One region of the Pedobacter sp. AC379 genome, then DNA from elsewhere that is predicted to be linked to it. Evidence: riboswitches for the same ligand, from Rfam matches in the RefSeq annotation. Region 1 holds a riboswitch; each other region holds the start of a gene.
The links. Region 1 has a riboswitch for S-adenosylmethionine ahead of metH (methionine synthase). Riboswitches for the same ligand answer to the same signal wherever they lie in the genome.
Positions count from the first base shown of each region.

Region 1 (3,659 bases):
CTGTGGCCATTAATACTCTTCCTGCTGATGAATTTTGATCCTGATCGGGATTATCCAATTTCTCTTGTTCGATAAACGGCAATAAGTAGGCTACGGCTTTTTTCATTACCCTTGCTGATTTTACTACCTGGGGAAGGAACATTTTCCCGGCACCAAATAAATCACCTACGATGTTCATTCCATCCATCAATGGCCCTTCGATAACCTGGATTGGGCGGGCATATTTTTGCCTTGCTTCTTCTACATCATCATCCAGGTATTCTACAATTCCTTTTACAAGCGAATGTGATAACCTTTCTTCAACCGGGCCTTTTCTCCACTCTTCGTCTTTAACAACTTCTTTTCCTTTTGATTTTACCGTATCTGCATATTCTACCAATCGCTCTGTAGCATCGTCTCTTCGGTTTAAGAGTACATCTTCTACCCTTTCTAACAATTCAGGTGGAATTTCCTGGTAAACTTCCAACATCCCTGCATTAACGATTCCCATATCTAAACCTGCCTGAATGGCGTGATAAAGAAATGCAGAGTGCATTGCTTCCCGTACGGTGTTATTCCCTCTAAAAGAGAAAGAAATATTGGAAACCCCTCCGCTTACTTTTGCATGAGGAAGGTTCTCTTTAATCCATCGGGTGGCATTTATAAAATCGACAGCATAATTATTATGCTCTTCTAAGCCGGTTGCAACAGTTAAAATATTTGGGTCGAAAATGATATCCTCTGCGGGGAAACCGATTTCGTTTACTAATATATCGTAACTTCTTTTACAGATTTCTTTTCTGCGCTCATAATTATCGGCCTGCCCTTGCTCATCAAATGCCATAACAACTACGGCAGCACCGTATTGCATAATTTTGCGGGCACTTTCGCGAAATTTATCTTCTCCTTCTTTTAGTGAAATGGAGTTTACAATTCCTTTTCCCTGCAAACATTTTAAGCCATTTTCAATAACCGACCATTTGGATGAATCGACCATGATAGGCAATTTGGCAATATCAGGTTCAGAGGCAATGAGGTTTAAGAATTTGGTCATTGCTGCTTCCGAATCCAACATCCCTTCATCCATGTTCACATCAATTACCTGTGCACCACCTTCAACCTGCTGTAAGGCAACGGCCAGAGCGGCTTCGTAATCGCCACCTAAAATCAATTTGGAAAATTTTGGCGATCCGGTGATATTTGTTCTTTCTCCTATATTTACAAAAATGCTTTCTGGAGTGATGGTTACAGGTTCCAATCCGCTTAAACGCATATGTGGTTCAAGTACAGGGATTTTCCGTGGTTCGGCCTTTCTTGCATTTTTGGCAATACAACCAATATGATCTGGCGTGGTACCGCAACAGCCCCCAACAATATTAACAAAGCCTGAAGCAATAAAATCATCTACCAAATGTGCTGTTTCATGCGGCTGCTCATCGTATGCGCCGAACTCATTTGGTAAACCTGCGTTTGGATAGGCTGATACATAGCAACCTGCTTTTGCAGCAAGTTCTTCTATATGCGGACGCATTTCTTTAGCTCCTAAAGCACAGTTAAAACCGATACTTAAAGGTTTTGCATGCATTACAGAGTTTAAAAAAGCTTCGGCAGTTTGACCTGAAAGTGTTCTGCCGGAAGCATCGGTAATGGTACCAGAAATCATAATTTCCAGTTTACGACCAATAACTTCCTCATATTTTTTAATGGCTACAATAGCCACTTTAGCATTTAAGGTATCAAAAATGGTTTCGATTAATAAGACGTCTGAACCTCCATCTACCAAACCACGTACCTGCTCGTAATAAGCTGCTTCGAGTTCATCAAAATAAACCGCTCTAAAACCAGGGTCGTTTACATTCGGCGACATGGAAAGGGTACGGTTGGTTGGGCCTATAGCACCAGCAACGAAACACTTACGGTCTGGATTTGCAGCCATAAATTCATTTACGGCATCTTTTGCCACACGCGCCCCTTCGAAACTCATTTCATAAGAGAGATCTTCCATCTGGTAATCGGCCATAGAAATGCGCTGGGTACTGAACGTATTGGTTTCGATAATATCGGCACCAGCTGCCAAATACTCCAGGTGTATGGTTTTAATAATATCCGGACGTGTAATGTTAAGCAAATCGTTATTGCCTTTTACATCACAGGGATGATTTTTAAATCGCTCGCCTCTAAAATCTTCTTCTGTTAAAGTATATCGCTGAATCATGGTACCCATTGCACCATCAATCACCAAAATACGTTTCTCTAATTCTTCTCTTATGCTCATTCTTGTTGTAAGATTTGAGATATGAGATACGGGATGTCAGAAATCAGATATGAGATATGAGATATGAGGTGTAAGATATATGAAATTGGGTAGACGCTATGTCTCAACTTTCAAATCTACGGTCTCAAATCTATGGTCTCAGATCTATAGTCTCAAATCTATAATCTCAAGTCTCTAAAAGGCTTATTTAAAAAGTTGGTACGTGAATCGTAATCCTAAACTTATCTGGTCCCGAATAATTCAGGATAGAATTTAGCACCTTGTACGGTTACAGGTTGCTAAGACTTCGTTGGGTCTAATCCCTCCGTCTTTCTTAATAAGCATACAAAAATGCAACAAAGCTACATCAATTCCAAAATTTATCGCTTTGCTGCCAAATAAAATTACAAAGGCCATGCAATTCTGCACGGCCTTAAGAATATTGTTTTGTTAATGTCTATTTTCTGCTTCCGAAAATACGGAGTAAGAAAAGGAAGATATTGATGAAATCCAGATACAAATTTAAAGCCGCCATTATTGCCAGTTTTTTAGTATCTGCTTCTGGAATTGCTTCTCCGCTCTCTTGGATTCCCATCCCAATTCTTTTGATTTTCTGCACATCATATGCAGTTAACGCAGTAAATACTGCAATACCTACAAAGGCCATAATCAGGCTAAATTGTTCGCTTTTAATAAACATGTTAAGAATGCTCGCAATAAATAATCCAGCAACACCTACCATTAAGATAGGACCAAACTTACTTAAGTCGATATTAGTAGTATAGCCCATAAAAGCCATAATGCCAAAAATACCAGCAGCAGCTGCAAAACAGGTAATGATTGAGGCTCCCGTATAAATTAAAAGGATAAAGCTCAAACTCACTCCTAATAAAATAGAGAAAAGCACAAAAACGCCTAATAGTGCACCATAAGATAATTTGTTAAAACCCGCGCCCATTAATAAAACTAATCCAAGTGGCGCAAACATGGCTACATAACCTAAAGCTGTTCTTCTACCTGTTTCAAAGTCGATTAACGACCTTAATGCACTCTCACTGTTCGAAATGTAAAAAGCTGAAAGCGTAGATAATAGCAATGCAACGAACATCCATAAGAAAACGTTTGCAAAGAATTTTTTAGAAACAGATTTTTCCTGTACAAAAACACTGTTGTCTTGATATTGATAATTTTGTTGTTCCATTTTAAATTTTGTGTATTTAACTATATAAAAATAAATATTTAGTTCAATCTTTTTGTCAGCAGTTCTTCAACTTTTTTAAAGAATTGTAAGGGCTTTAATGTTCGCCATGGCAGATGGTCAAAAGCACCCCCAAAGTTAATGTAATAATCGATGTTATTATCCCTGAACTCGGTAATTACATGCTCCTGAAAATTGACACCAACAATCCAGCCATCTTCTACTTCC
Region 1 is NZ_OZ409839.1:914,557-918,215, reverse strand. It holds gene metH (methionine synthase) at 1-2,254, opposite strand, end outside; SAM riboswitch class I at 2,473-2,577, opposite strand; gene ACZZZW_RS04040 (Bax inhibitor-1/YccA family protein) at 2,691-3,434, opposite strand; gene ACZZZW_RS04035 (hypothetical protein) at 3,473-3,659, opposite strand, start outside.

Region 2 (3,659 bases), 2.5 Mb from region 1:
GTGTTGTAAGATCCCCGCCTGCGCGAGGATGAAGGAACGGGATAAAATACTCGTTTATTGATCATTTGACCGTGGTGGTGAAATCTTTAGACATAGTTCAAAGATTTCTCGGCTACGCGGTGCTTCGCTCGAAATGACGATTGAAAATTAATTGTCATTTCCAACTAGATTGGGAATCTTAATTCCCTATAATGCTTTTGTTGTAAGATCCCCGCCTGCGCGAGGATGACGGAACGGGATAAAATACTCGTTTATTGATCATTTTGACCGTGGTGGTGAAATCTTTAGACATAGTTCAAAGATTTCTCGGCTACGCTGTGCTTCGCTCGAAATGACGATTGAAAATTAATCGTCATTCCTGACTTGATTCGGAATCTTAATGCCTATAATGCTTTTGTTGTAAGATCCCCGCCTGCGCGAGGATGACGGACCGGGATAAAATATTCGTTTACTCGTCAATTCGACCATAGGAAGAAAACTTTCTCTAATGGTCGGTGTCTCACCGACCATTTATTAATGTTATTTCTTCAACAGCGTATCAATCTCCGTATTAAATTCTTTCACAAACTCATCATAAAATTTCCCTGTTGCAGGGCCATTAAAACCGGTATGTATCTGTGCTACATTACCTTGTTTATCAATAATGATTGTGGTTGGGAAAGAGAGAAAAGAATCGAGGGCTGGCAAAGATTCAGATACCACCTGTTTATCCGCAGTACCGGCAAGTACCTGATCGTACTCAATACCAAAGCGTTCGCGGAAGCGGTTCATTACTTTTTTAGCATATTCAGGCTCGGTAGAGCGCTCGTAATGCAAGGCAATAATTTCAACACCCCGTTTCTTGTTTTCTTTATACCATGGTGCAATAAAAGTAGCTTCATCTACACAGTTAGGGCACCAGCTCCCTGTAATAGTTAATACCACAACCTTATTTTTGTATTTTTCATCCTTGAGTGAAATCTTTTTACCATTTACATCAGGGAAACTAAAATCGAGTGTTTTATAACCCTTTTTGAGATAAGTAAGTTTATAAGGATCGGGTAGGGCAGCATCCTTATTTTTAGTTCCTGTAAATGGCTGACTTCCTCTTGCACCTAGAATCTCGCCTGTTAAAGTACCATCAGGTTGGAAAGTTCCTTTGTAATAAGCTGGTGAAGAACCAATAAAGCTGGATAGCTGAAATTCATTTCCTTCTACTACGCCTTCAAGAAATCGCGAATCGCCGGTTACACGAAGAAAAGTACCTGTAAGTTTATTGCCTGTTTGCTTAAATAGCCCTACAGTTTTTTCTTCTTTGCCATTAGGCGATTTAAAAACCACATCGTAACTGCCAGAATAATCTGCTGTGGCAGGTTTATTATTGGAATTAAAGCGGAAGTTTTTGCGTTCAGCAACAATTGTTAAAGGTTTACCTGTTTTATCCTGTTTCCGTAATGTACCATTTAGCTGGTCACCATCAATCGCAAAGGCCAGTTCGTTATCAAATTGATCAAGTTTAACAAAAAGAGAATCTGTAGTTTGCGTTACTACGCCACCTTCGAAACTTTCTTCAGCATTGCGAAAATATAATTTCTGCTGACCGCCTTTTTCATTAATCTCAAAGTTGAATGGAATTTCTAATCCTTCCTTTACTTTCGCTATTCCGCGCCAGTTACCCAATGCTACAAAGGCTTTAGTTGCTTTTGCGCTGGTTTTTAGCTTTTGGCTATTTGCTAAAGCGGTATTTTCCTGAGCGTATGTAATTGATGTTGATATGGCCAATAAGGCTGATAAAATAATTTTCGAATTCATTAGGACTGTTTTAATCGACTAAATTAGTCGACAAATATACGGGTATATTGAGCAAAGAAAAAATATTTCAATAAAAATCTACAAAAACTATAGGATAAATGGAATTAGTTATACCTTTGCTGCAGTTATTTTAAAATACTTATCAAGAAAGGCGGAGGGAATGGCCCTATGAAGCCTTAGCAACCAGCTATTTGTTAGAAATGGTGCTAAATCCATCCCGGATAAATCTGGGATAGTTAAGTCAGTTGTTTGCATATCCTTATCAAAATATATGGGGCACTTCTGATTTAAGAGGTGCTTTTTTTGCTCTGCTGCATTCTTGATTAGTAAAAATGTTATAAATAAAATCATCCAAATGGAAGAAACAGACGAGCAAAAATTAAATCATTTAAATCCTTGCACATATATCCGAATGTGTAAGCCCTGTTAGCACTGCTCCAGGTTAACAGGCTTTTTCTAGGCTAACCAATCCTTTAGTAATATGAAAATTAACACGGTTTAATCGTGGTGGAATCGTTTTGCCCAATTATTATCCCTTTTACTAATTATTAACTACACACATGTTTAAATTTATTAAATCAACAGCGTTTATTCTGCTGCTCTTTATAGCACAGCAGCTATCCGCTCAAAATGCAACGGTTTCCGGTACGGTAAAATCGGCAGATGGAGAAACACTTCCCGGTGTTTCCATTCTTATAAAGGAGACCAAGCAAACATCAATTACTGATGGTAAGGGCGCTTTTTCTATAAATGCACCCGATAAAGGTACTTTAGTATTCTCTTACATTGGTTTTAAAACCCAGGAAATACAAATCAGCAAAAATGGACCGATTTGGGTTGTATTGCAATCGAGCGATAATGCACTTGATGAGGTAGTGGTAACTGCGTTGGGTATTTCGCGACAAAAGAAATCTCTAGGTTATGCCGTTCAGGAACTTAAAGGACAGGATTTGGCTGAAGCGAAAGAATCTAACCTGGTGAATGCATTGGCAGGTAAAATTGCCGGTGTAAGGGTAACCAACAGTCAGGGCAGTATGGGTTCTTCGCGGGTGGTAATCAGAGGTGAAACTTCAATTGCAGGTAACAACCAACCTTTATTCGTGGTGGATGGGATTCCTGTAGATAATTCGCAGTTAAATTCTGCCGGGGCAAGAGATTATGCCAATACCATCTCGGATATTAACCCGGAAGATATAGAATCGATCAGTGTTTTAAAGGGCCCAAATGCGGCTGCTTTATATGGCTCCAGGGCTGCTGCAGGGGTGATTTTAATTAAAACCAAAACCGGAAAATCAAAAAAAGGATTAGGGATTGCCATTAACTCAAACGCTGTGTTAGAAACCTTATTAACACTACCTGTTTATCAAAATGCATTTGGTCAGGGATCGGAAGGTAAATTCAGCTATGTAGATGGTGCGGGTAAAGGCATTAACGATGGGGTAGATGAAAGTTGGGGTCCAAAATTGGATGGAAGATTAATTCCTCAATTCTTTTCTAAAGGAGTTGCTGTTCCATTTGTTGCACACCCGGATAATGTACGCGACTTTTTTCAAACCGGATATTCATTAAATAATGGTGTATCTGTTGCTGATGCAGGAGAAAAATACGATTACCGGATTTCGTACAATAACCTTAAACAGGTAGGCATAGTGCCAAACTCAGGTCAGGGCAAAAATTCATTTGTATTAAATACATCTCTAAAAATAACACCAAAGCTTACGTTAACGGCTAATGCCAATTATAGCAAACTCAATTCAGATAATTTACCTGGCACAGGTGGTTCACGATCAACAAGTACGATGTTGCAGTTTACGTGGTTTGGCAGGCAGGTTGATATTAACCAGTTGAAAAACTATTTAGACGAAAAT
Region 2 is NZ_OZ409839.1:3,411,973-3,415,631, forward strand. It holds gene ACZZZW_RS15060 (peroxiredoxin family protein) at 520-1,791, opposite strand; SAM riboswitch class I at 1,928-2,034, shown strand; gene ACZZZW_RS15065 (SusC/RagA family TonB-linked outer membrane protein) at 2,352-3,659, shown strand, end outside.
Region 2: another riboswitch for S-adenosylmethionine. It lies ahead of ACZZZW_RS15065 (SusC/RagA family TonB-linked outer membrane protein); the one in region 1 lies ahead of metH (methionine synthase).

Region 3 (3,659 bases), 3.3 Mb from region 1:
CGAATTAAAAATATTCAACAAACTGGTGGGGCTGTTCCCTCTCCTTTTGATTGTTTTTTATTAACCAGGAGCATCAAAACCCTGGCTTATCGCATGAAAGGCCATTGCGAAAATGGAAAAATAGTAGCCGATTATTTAAATAACCATCAAAAAGTTGAGGCTGTTTTTTACCCCGGACTGGAAAGCCACCCACAGCACGAAATTGCTAAAAAACAAATGAAAGATTTTAGCGGAATGATGTCGTTTTTGGTTAAAGGAGATGTTGAAGCTGCCCGTGAGGTGGTAAACAAAGTTCAGTTATTTGCTCAGGCAACCAGTTTAGGTGGCGTGGAGAGTTTAATAGAACACCGCTATTCAGTAGAAGGACCGGATAGTAAAACCCCTAAAAATTTACTTCGAATTTCTGTAGGCCTAGAGCATGTAGATGATATTATAGCCGATTTAGCGCAGGCACTGGGTTAATTTAAGTAAACCACGCAGGTTTTAAAACCTGCGTGGTCTTAAAATTTATTTTGGATTACAAACCGTAGTTAACTTTAATGAATAGTTTGCTTCCAATGGTTCGTTAGTTTGTGCCAAACGTTGCGAACCTGTATTGGCAGGACAGGCAATATCTCCAGCTGCATCGTAAATTAATTTGGTTCCATTAGCTAACAATTCTTTCGGTACGTATACCTGTACTTTGGTAATTGAGTATCCTGAAGGAAAATAACGTACATAATAACCATCAGGATGTTTCGTCCAGATGCCACTTGGCACATCACTTCTTGGCGGAGCCATCCCCGCAACAATTGCATATTTTTCAAGATCCGCATAGGTATAATTTCCAGAAGCAACCAATTGGCGGATATTATTTTCAGCTTCAAAAACCGCCTTGACACCAGATGGCAATTGATCCTTTGCTTTTTCCATCACATCAAATGGCAACACGCCTAATGCACCACCTTCCAGCTGAGTAAGCTGTTTTGGTGTTAATAATTTAATTGCAGTTAATTTAACCTGACCGTTATAATCAGCAAATTTAGTTCTTGCAATTATTGTCCATAATAAAGCCTGAATATCGTGTTGTTCTACATCTGGATGTTTTTCAGCACTTTTTAAAATAGATACTACAATTTCCTCTTTCGGGCCTAAAACAGGCGCAAACATATAACCATCTCCTTTTGATGGAGCAAAAGTTCCTGCTTTTAAGCAATAACTTTTATTGGTCATTTCGTAAAGGCCTTCACATAGTACAAATCCTCCATCAGGATTTTTCGGCAATAGATATAAAGGTTGTGCTTTTAAATTTAAAGTGGTGATAAAATCCGGAAGTTTTTCGCCCGCTCTGTTTACATCTTCAAAATTAGTTGTAATGGCTGCTGGTTGTTTCAAAAACCTATCTACACCTAAAGCTTTAGCACCCTGGGCCGTGCCTACTTTTAATAATTTATCTTTTAAACCTCCGAATTGAGCGCTTACATTGTTTAAACTTCCTATGGCAAATAGTAGCACTAAACATAGGGATTTTGTATTTTTCATCATGATTAAATTTAGATAGGTAACACAAACTTAGAATTTTAAGCGTTAATTTTATATTAAAAGTTTTAAGCCAATAATTTAACACAAAATACATACCTCATTTTCAGAAAGTTAACTTTAATTCGGAATTTTATTTTGTGAATTAAAATTAAATTCAGACATTTGAAATATTATTTGGCGGAAAGCTAAATAAAAGTCAATCTTCGCAGGTTGATTTATAAAGAAGTGGCGAGAGACTGGCTCGACGACCCACTGGCAACCCTCAGAGAGAGAAGGTGCCAATTCCTGACCGGATAACAAGGTGTTATTTGGAGATATAAATTAGAACTGATGAAAACATTAAATCTTCAATCGCTAAGCGAGCCCATTGCAAACCTGAAAAAGTCAGAAAAAAATTCTATTTCTTTTATTTGTTGCTACATGCGTAAGGTTACTTGTATGTGCTGTTGCATACAGTAGTTTAAAAATCTTCCTTTTTTGTTTCATTCAAACTGGAAGGTCCCGGGAAATCGGGATACGCCCTGTTAGGTTAATATTAGGCTAAGGCTATACCTGTAGCTCATCAATCAACATTAAAAAAAAGAAATTATGTCAACTTCATATAAATTTGAAACCTTACAATTACATGCTGGTCAGGAAATAGATCCAACAACAGGTGCCAGAGCAGTACCTATTTACCAAACCACATCGTATGGGTTTAAAAATGCAGAACATGGCGCAAATTTATTTGCATTAAAAGAGTTCGGAAATATCTATACCAGGATTATGAATCCAACAAATGATGTTTTCGAAAAACGTATCGCTGCATTAGAAGGTGGCGTTGCAGCACTAGCGGTAGCATCTGGTCAGGCGGCTCAGTTTATTGCATTAAACAATATTTTAGAAGCCGGAGATAGCATCGTTTCCTCTTCTCATATTTATGGCGGAACATACAACCAATTTAAAGTAGCATTTAAAAGATTGGGCATACATGTTGATTTTGCCAACCCGGATGTGCCTGAAGAATTTGAAAATAAAATTACGGATAAAACCAAAGCGCTCTACCTCGAAACCATCGGCAACCCTGCTTTTAGTATCCCCGATTTTGAAAAAATTGCTTCAATTGCTAAAAAATATGAACTTCCTTTGGTTGTAGACAATACTTTTGGCGCAGGTGGTTATCTATTTAAACCATTAGAACATGGCGCAAACATTGTTGTAGAATCTGCAACAAAGTGGATTGGTGGTCATGGTACAAGTATTGGAGGTGTTATTATTGATGGTGGAAACTACAATTGGGGCAACGGGAAATTTCCGCAGTTCTCAGAACCTGCTGAAGGATACCATGGACTGGTTTTCAGCGATGTTTTTGGCATCGGTGGACCATTTGGCAATATTCAGTTTATCATCCGTGCAAGGGTTGAGGGATTAAGAGATCTTGGCCCTGCCCTATCACCTTTTAATTCTTTTCTTTTGTTGCAGGGATTAGAAACGCTATCGCTCCGCGTTCAACGCCATGTAGATAATGCATTGGAATTGGCCACCTGGTTAGAAAACCATCCGCTGGTTAAAGAAGTTCAATATCCGGGCTTAGCGAGTAGTAAATACAACAATCTGGCTAAAAAATATTTAAGCAATGGTTTTGGCGCGGTTTTATCTTTTGAGTTGGCCGGAAGCAAAGAAAACGCAACACAGGTTATTGATAATTTAAAACTGGTATCTCACCTGGCAAATGTGGGCGATGCGAAAACGCTTATTATTCAGCCATCAGCAACCACCCATCAACAGTTAAGTGAAACAGAACAGCTGGCGGCAGGCGTAAAACCAAACGCATTAAGGGTTTCGGTCGGTATTGAGCATATAGATGATATTAAAGCCGATTTCGAACAGGCATTCGCGAGTATCAATAATTTAACTACTGCAGCTCATTTACAAGCTTAACCCAACCCTGCTTAAGCGATTTAAAACAACAACATTACAAAATGCATAACGCTAAAAATGATAATACTCCAAAATCTTCTTCGGGAAATTTCGGTGCTACATATAATTACAATAAACAATTCAAATTAGAAAGCGGGAAAAAGATCCGCAACCTTCAGATTGCTTATCAAACTTATGGCAAATTAAATGCGAATAAGGATAACGTAATCTGGGTTTGC
Region 3 is NZ_OZ409839.1:4,248,336-4,251,994, forward strand. It holds gene ACZZZW_RS18495 (trans-sulfuration enzyme family protein) at 1-462, shown strand, start outside; gene ACZZZW_RS18500 (hypothetical protein) at 508-1,524, opposite strand; SAM riboswitch class I at 1,734-1,844, shown strand; gene ACZZZW_RS18505 (O-acetylhomoserine aminocarboxypropyltransferase/cysteine synthase family protein) at 2,110-3,441, shown strand; gene ACZZZW_RS18510 (homoserine O-acetyltransferase family protein) at 3,483-3,659, shown strand, end outside.
Region 3: another riboswitch for S-adenosylmethionine. It lies ahead of ACZZZW_RS18505 (O-acetylhomoserine aminocarboxypropyltransferase/cysteine synthase family protein); the one in region 1 lies ahead of metH (methionine synthase).

Region 4 (3,659 bases), 1.6 Mb from region 1:
AGCAAACAAGGGGATAGATTTAAAAAAACTTAACCGCCTGACTATAAATGAAAACATATTTAATTCTTTTCGCTAAGTACTTTAATATGATCCATTACGCGTAAATGAACATTTCTAGTTATACTTTCTGCCCATAAATCGTAATACCAAATCGGAAACACCTTTAAACTATACCAGCTATTACCAACAAGTGTTGTGGTTCCATCGCCATTATCTTTTAATAAAAACTGCCCCCTTTCAATATCAATATGCCCCATAATTTCAGGATCTTGCGGCTGCCCGAAAATATCAAATGTTAAATCCTTATTGATATCAAAAGTTACGATCTTTTCATCAAATACATACCCATTGCTAAAAATACATTTTCTTCCCGCTCCTTTTTTATAAGCGGTAACTGTAGTCTGCATTGGGCTAGGCATTCCTGCTCTAAAAAGCCAGTAGCTATTTGCTTGTTTGATTTTTTCGAACGCCACTACATTTTTCCAAATTTTCTCCGGCCTAGCTTTAATAACTATCTCGTCACTTACCATATTTCTATAATGGTGATCAGAAATGGAATCAGCTATAAAAACAACAAGCAATAAAGAAACAACACTTACATTTAAGGTTTGATTACGCTTCTTAAACATTGCTTTACCAATAAATGCACCTGTAATTACAAAAGCAAAAATAAGTGGGGAAACAATAATTAAACAAATTGTTCCCTCTTTTAAAAAAATGTAACTCAATAAAATGGCAAGTAAGCCATTTAGGATAGAATACCAGATCAATATTCTGCTTTTCAGATTAAGATCTCTCCAAAACCAGGCACTAATTATACCCATTAAAAGTGGTAAAATTACAAATTCTGAAAATACTAAAATACCATCTTTCTCACTATGGAGCAGATTATTTAACCAGATAATAAATAAGGTTACCACATTTGAGATAATGATTCCCAGCAGCAATTTTGATTGGAGAAACGTTTTCATATTATACTGATATTTGATCAAAAGTATAATATATTTTTAAACTTTCAAAAATTATTGAAAATAAAAATATCAAGTTTATTGAATTGATATAGAAAATAAAACATATGTAAGAAATTACAATTATCTACTATTTCTATAGAATTTATAGTAATTATTATTACTTTTGCTGGGTCTTCTTTAAAAGCTGGTTAAACGGCTTCTAAAAAAGATCATATAGTCATGTGGCCGAGTGGTTAGGTAAAGGTCTGCAAAACCTAGTACGGCGGTTCGATTCCGTCCATGACGTCTAAACATTAAATTGTTTACATACATACTTATCAAGAAAGACGTAGGGAATGGCCCTTTGATGTCTTAGCAACCTGTTGATTAACAAGGTGCTAATTCCTTCTGCAATTGCAGAAAAGATGAGTTTGAAAGCAGATTAATTTCTGCGTTCAGCGAATGATCAAAAAGCTATCCCCCTACCGAAAACTGGTAATTTAAATTTTATGATATGTCGGTATATTTTGATTATCCATCAATAAGGGATTTTTTTGAGATTCAGGGAAACAATTCCTGCGAAAAATTAGATGATTATGAACATTGTAGGGCAGAATCGGATTGGCTTTATAATGCACAGCGAAATGAAAATGAGGAAACAATTTCGGCAGAAGATCAACATCAAAAAACACCTAATACATACTACCGCTCTTATACATAAAAAAATAAAATGTACCAAACACCTTTAAGAATATCAAAAACACTATTTACAATTGTTTTAAGCCTTGTAATTTTTTCAACTCAAAGCCATGCACAAGGTAAAGATCCATCCCCTATCAATTTTCCGACACCAAAAAATATAGATCATTTGCTATTTTATATTCAACGTGATCCAAATACGAATACCCTCATTTATGCGCTAAACCTTAAAGAAAATGGCACTATCAATACCAAAAATCCTATTCAGGTGTATTGGATCAGGTATGGTGAAAAAGGGCAGAAAAAAGACCTGGGGTATATCCAAAGGAAGTTTGCTTATGGCATTGATACAAAAGCATTGGGGACAGATAAATATGAATTTAGATTTGTATCACACAAAAAACTGCCGTTTTATTTACAAAGATATAGTGATAAAAGCTACCATGTTTCGGTAACGATAAACAACCGGACAATAAGGGTTAAGCGATTATTTGTGAGGATACAAGGAGGCAGTTTCTGGCTCCCAAATGTGAAATATGCAGAAATTGAAGGCACTGAAGAATCAACTGGTAAACCTATAGTGGAGCGGATAAACGTGAAGTAAAATAACGGTCAATAGTTTATGTAATTGTTTTTTACTACAAAACACTAATGGCAACGCCATAGACATTCATTATTACTTAAGCTTCAAATACTTATATTACTTATAAGATAAAAGAGAGAAATGGTCTGTGGAGACACAGACCATGGATTCGTACTCAGCAACCACCTTTTTTAGGAATGCGTTTAAAAATAACCTGATGATCTCGCTCCACATATTCGCAGGATATTATTGGATATGAGTACTTGGGTGCATGTGATATACTGTGGCTTTTAATCATTATTTTGTCGTTAACTCTCAGGCTATGCAATTGTTCAAGTTGTGACTTTTCTGGCTCAAATTGTAAAATATAATCGTCGCTATTAATCCTAACCATCACAGCAAAACCTAACCTTGATCCTGGTGGAAGCGAAAGAGCAGTTACAACAGCTTCCATATTGGTAAAAGCAGTTGTATGCTTCCTTATTTTAGCCGCACTGGTAAACACTCTTTTACCTTCAGGAGAAGCCTCCCATTTTTTGTATTTAATGCCATCGGGTGTAGACTCCCACTTTTTTCTTTCGGCATTCCTTTCAGCAATAGAACGCGGCTTTGAAGACGGCTTCTTAGTCGTATCATTGCCAATTTCAGGATTAGCAAATACTAATCCGCCCACTACAACCAGTGGTAACATCAGCGCATAAATCAATTTTTTCATAATTTTTGTGTTTTACTAAATACTTATAGATTCTCTTGGTTATTCAAAAGGAATAGATATGTTTTATTTTTCCATATGCTATCCTAGTTGATGCAGCAAAACTACCTTGATCTTTTTCCACTTGAGAAATTTGGATTGTAAATAAAAATGTAATCTTTGTAAATAAAAACTTGACGTATGCAATTCAGCCGAAATCTGCTTACCCGAAAACCTAAATACCTGGTTGTATTGATATTGCTTTCATTAATTGCTGTAATTTATGTGGCTTTCCATATAAGTGATAAAAATACTTTTGATTTCGCCAGAAGGGAAATTTTGCTTCGTCAAATCGGGCACGAACTGCTTTTACAGTCGGGTGATAGCACATCTAGAGTGCTTCCGATAAAAAAGATTTCTGAAAATGAATATCAAATCAGCTTTGAGAAGGAACTTACTTTTAAAACCGATTCTTTATTGAACACCACAGTGCATGTGTTGGCTAAAGATCCAATGGCAACTGATTATGTTGTAAACGTAATGAACAGTGCTAACCAAAGTGTAACCTATGGCTTTGCAGTGGCCAAAAACAAACGAGATGATATTGTGGCTTGCAAAGGAAGGAAGCAACCAAAAGCGAGTTACATGGTTGATCTTAAATTTAAACCAACAGGTACAATTACGGCAAAGAAACACCTTTTATTGGGCAGCATTCCATTTTTAGCGTTTGTTGGCT
Region 4 is NZ_OZ409839.1:2,541,198-2,544,856, reverse strand. It holds gene ACZZZW_RS11520 (SRPBCC family protein) at 60-971, opposite strand; tRNA gene ACZZZW_RS11515 (tRNA-Cys) at 1,187-1,257, shown strand; SAM riboswitch class I at 1,283-1,382, shown strand; gene ACZZZW_RS11510 (hypothetical protein) at 1,465-1,671, shown strand; gene ACZZZW_RS11505 (DUF4833 domain-containing protein) at 1,681-2,253, shown strand; gene ACZZZW_RS11500 (hypothetical protein) at 2,408-2,947, opposite strand; gene ACZZZW_RS11495 (winged helix-turn-helix domain-containing protein) at 3,125-3,659, shown strand, end outside.
Region 4: another riboswitch for S-adenosylmethionine. It lies ahead of ACZZZW_RS11510 (hypothetical protein); the one in region 1 lies ahead of metH (methionine synthase).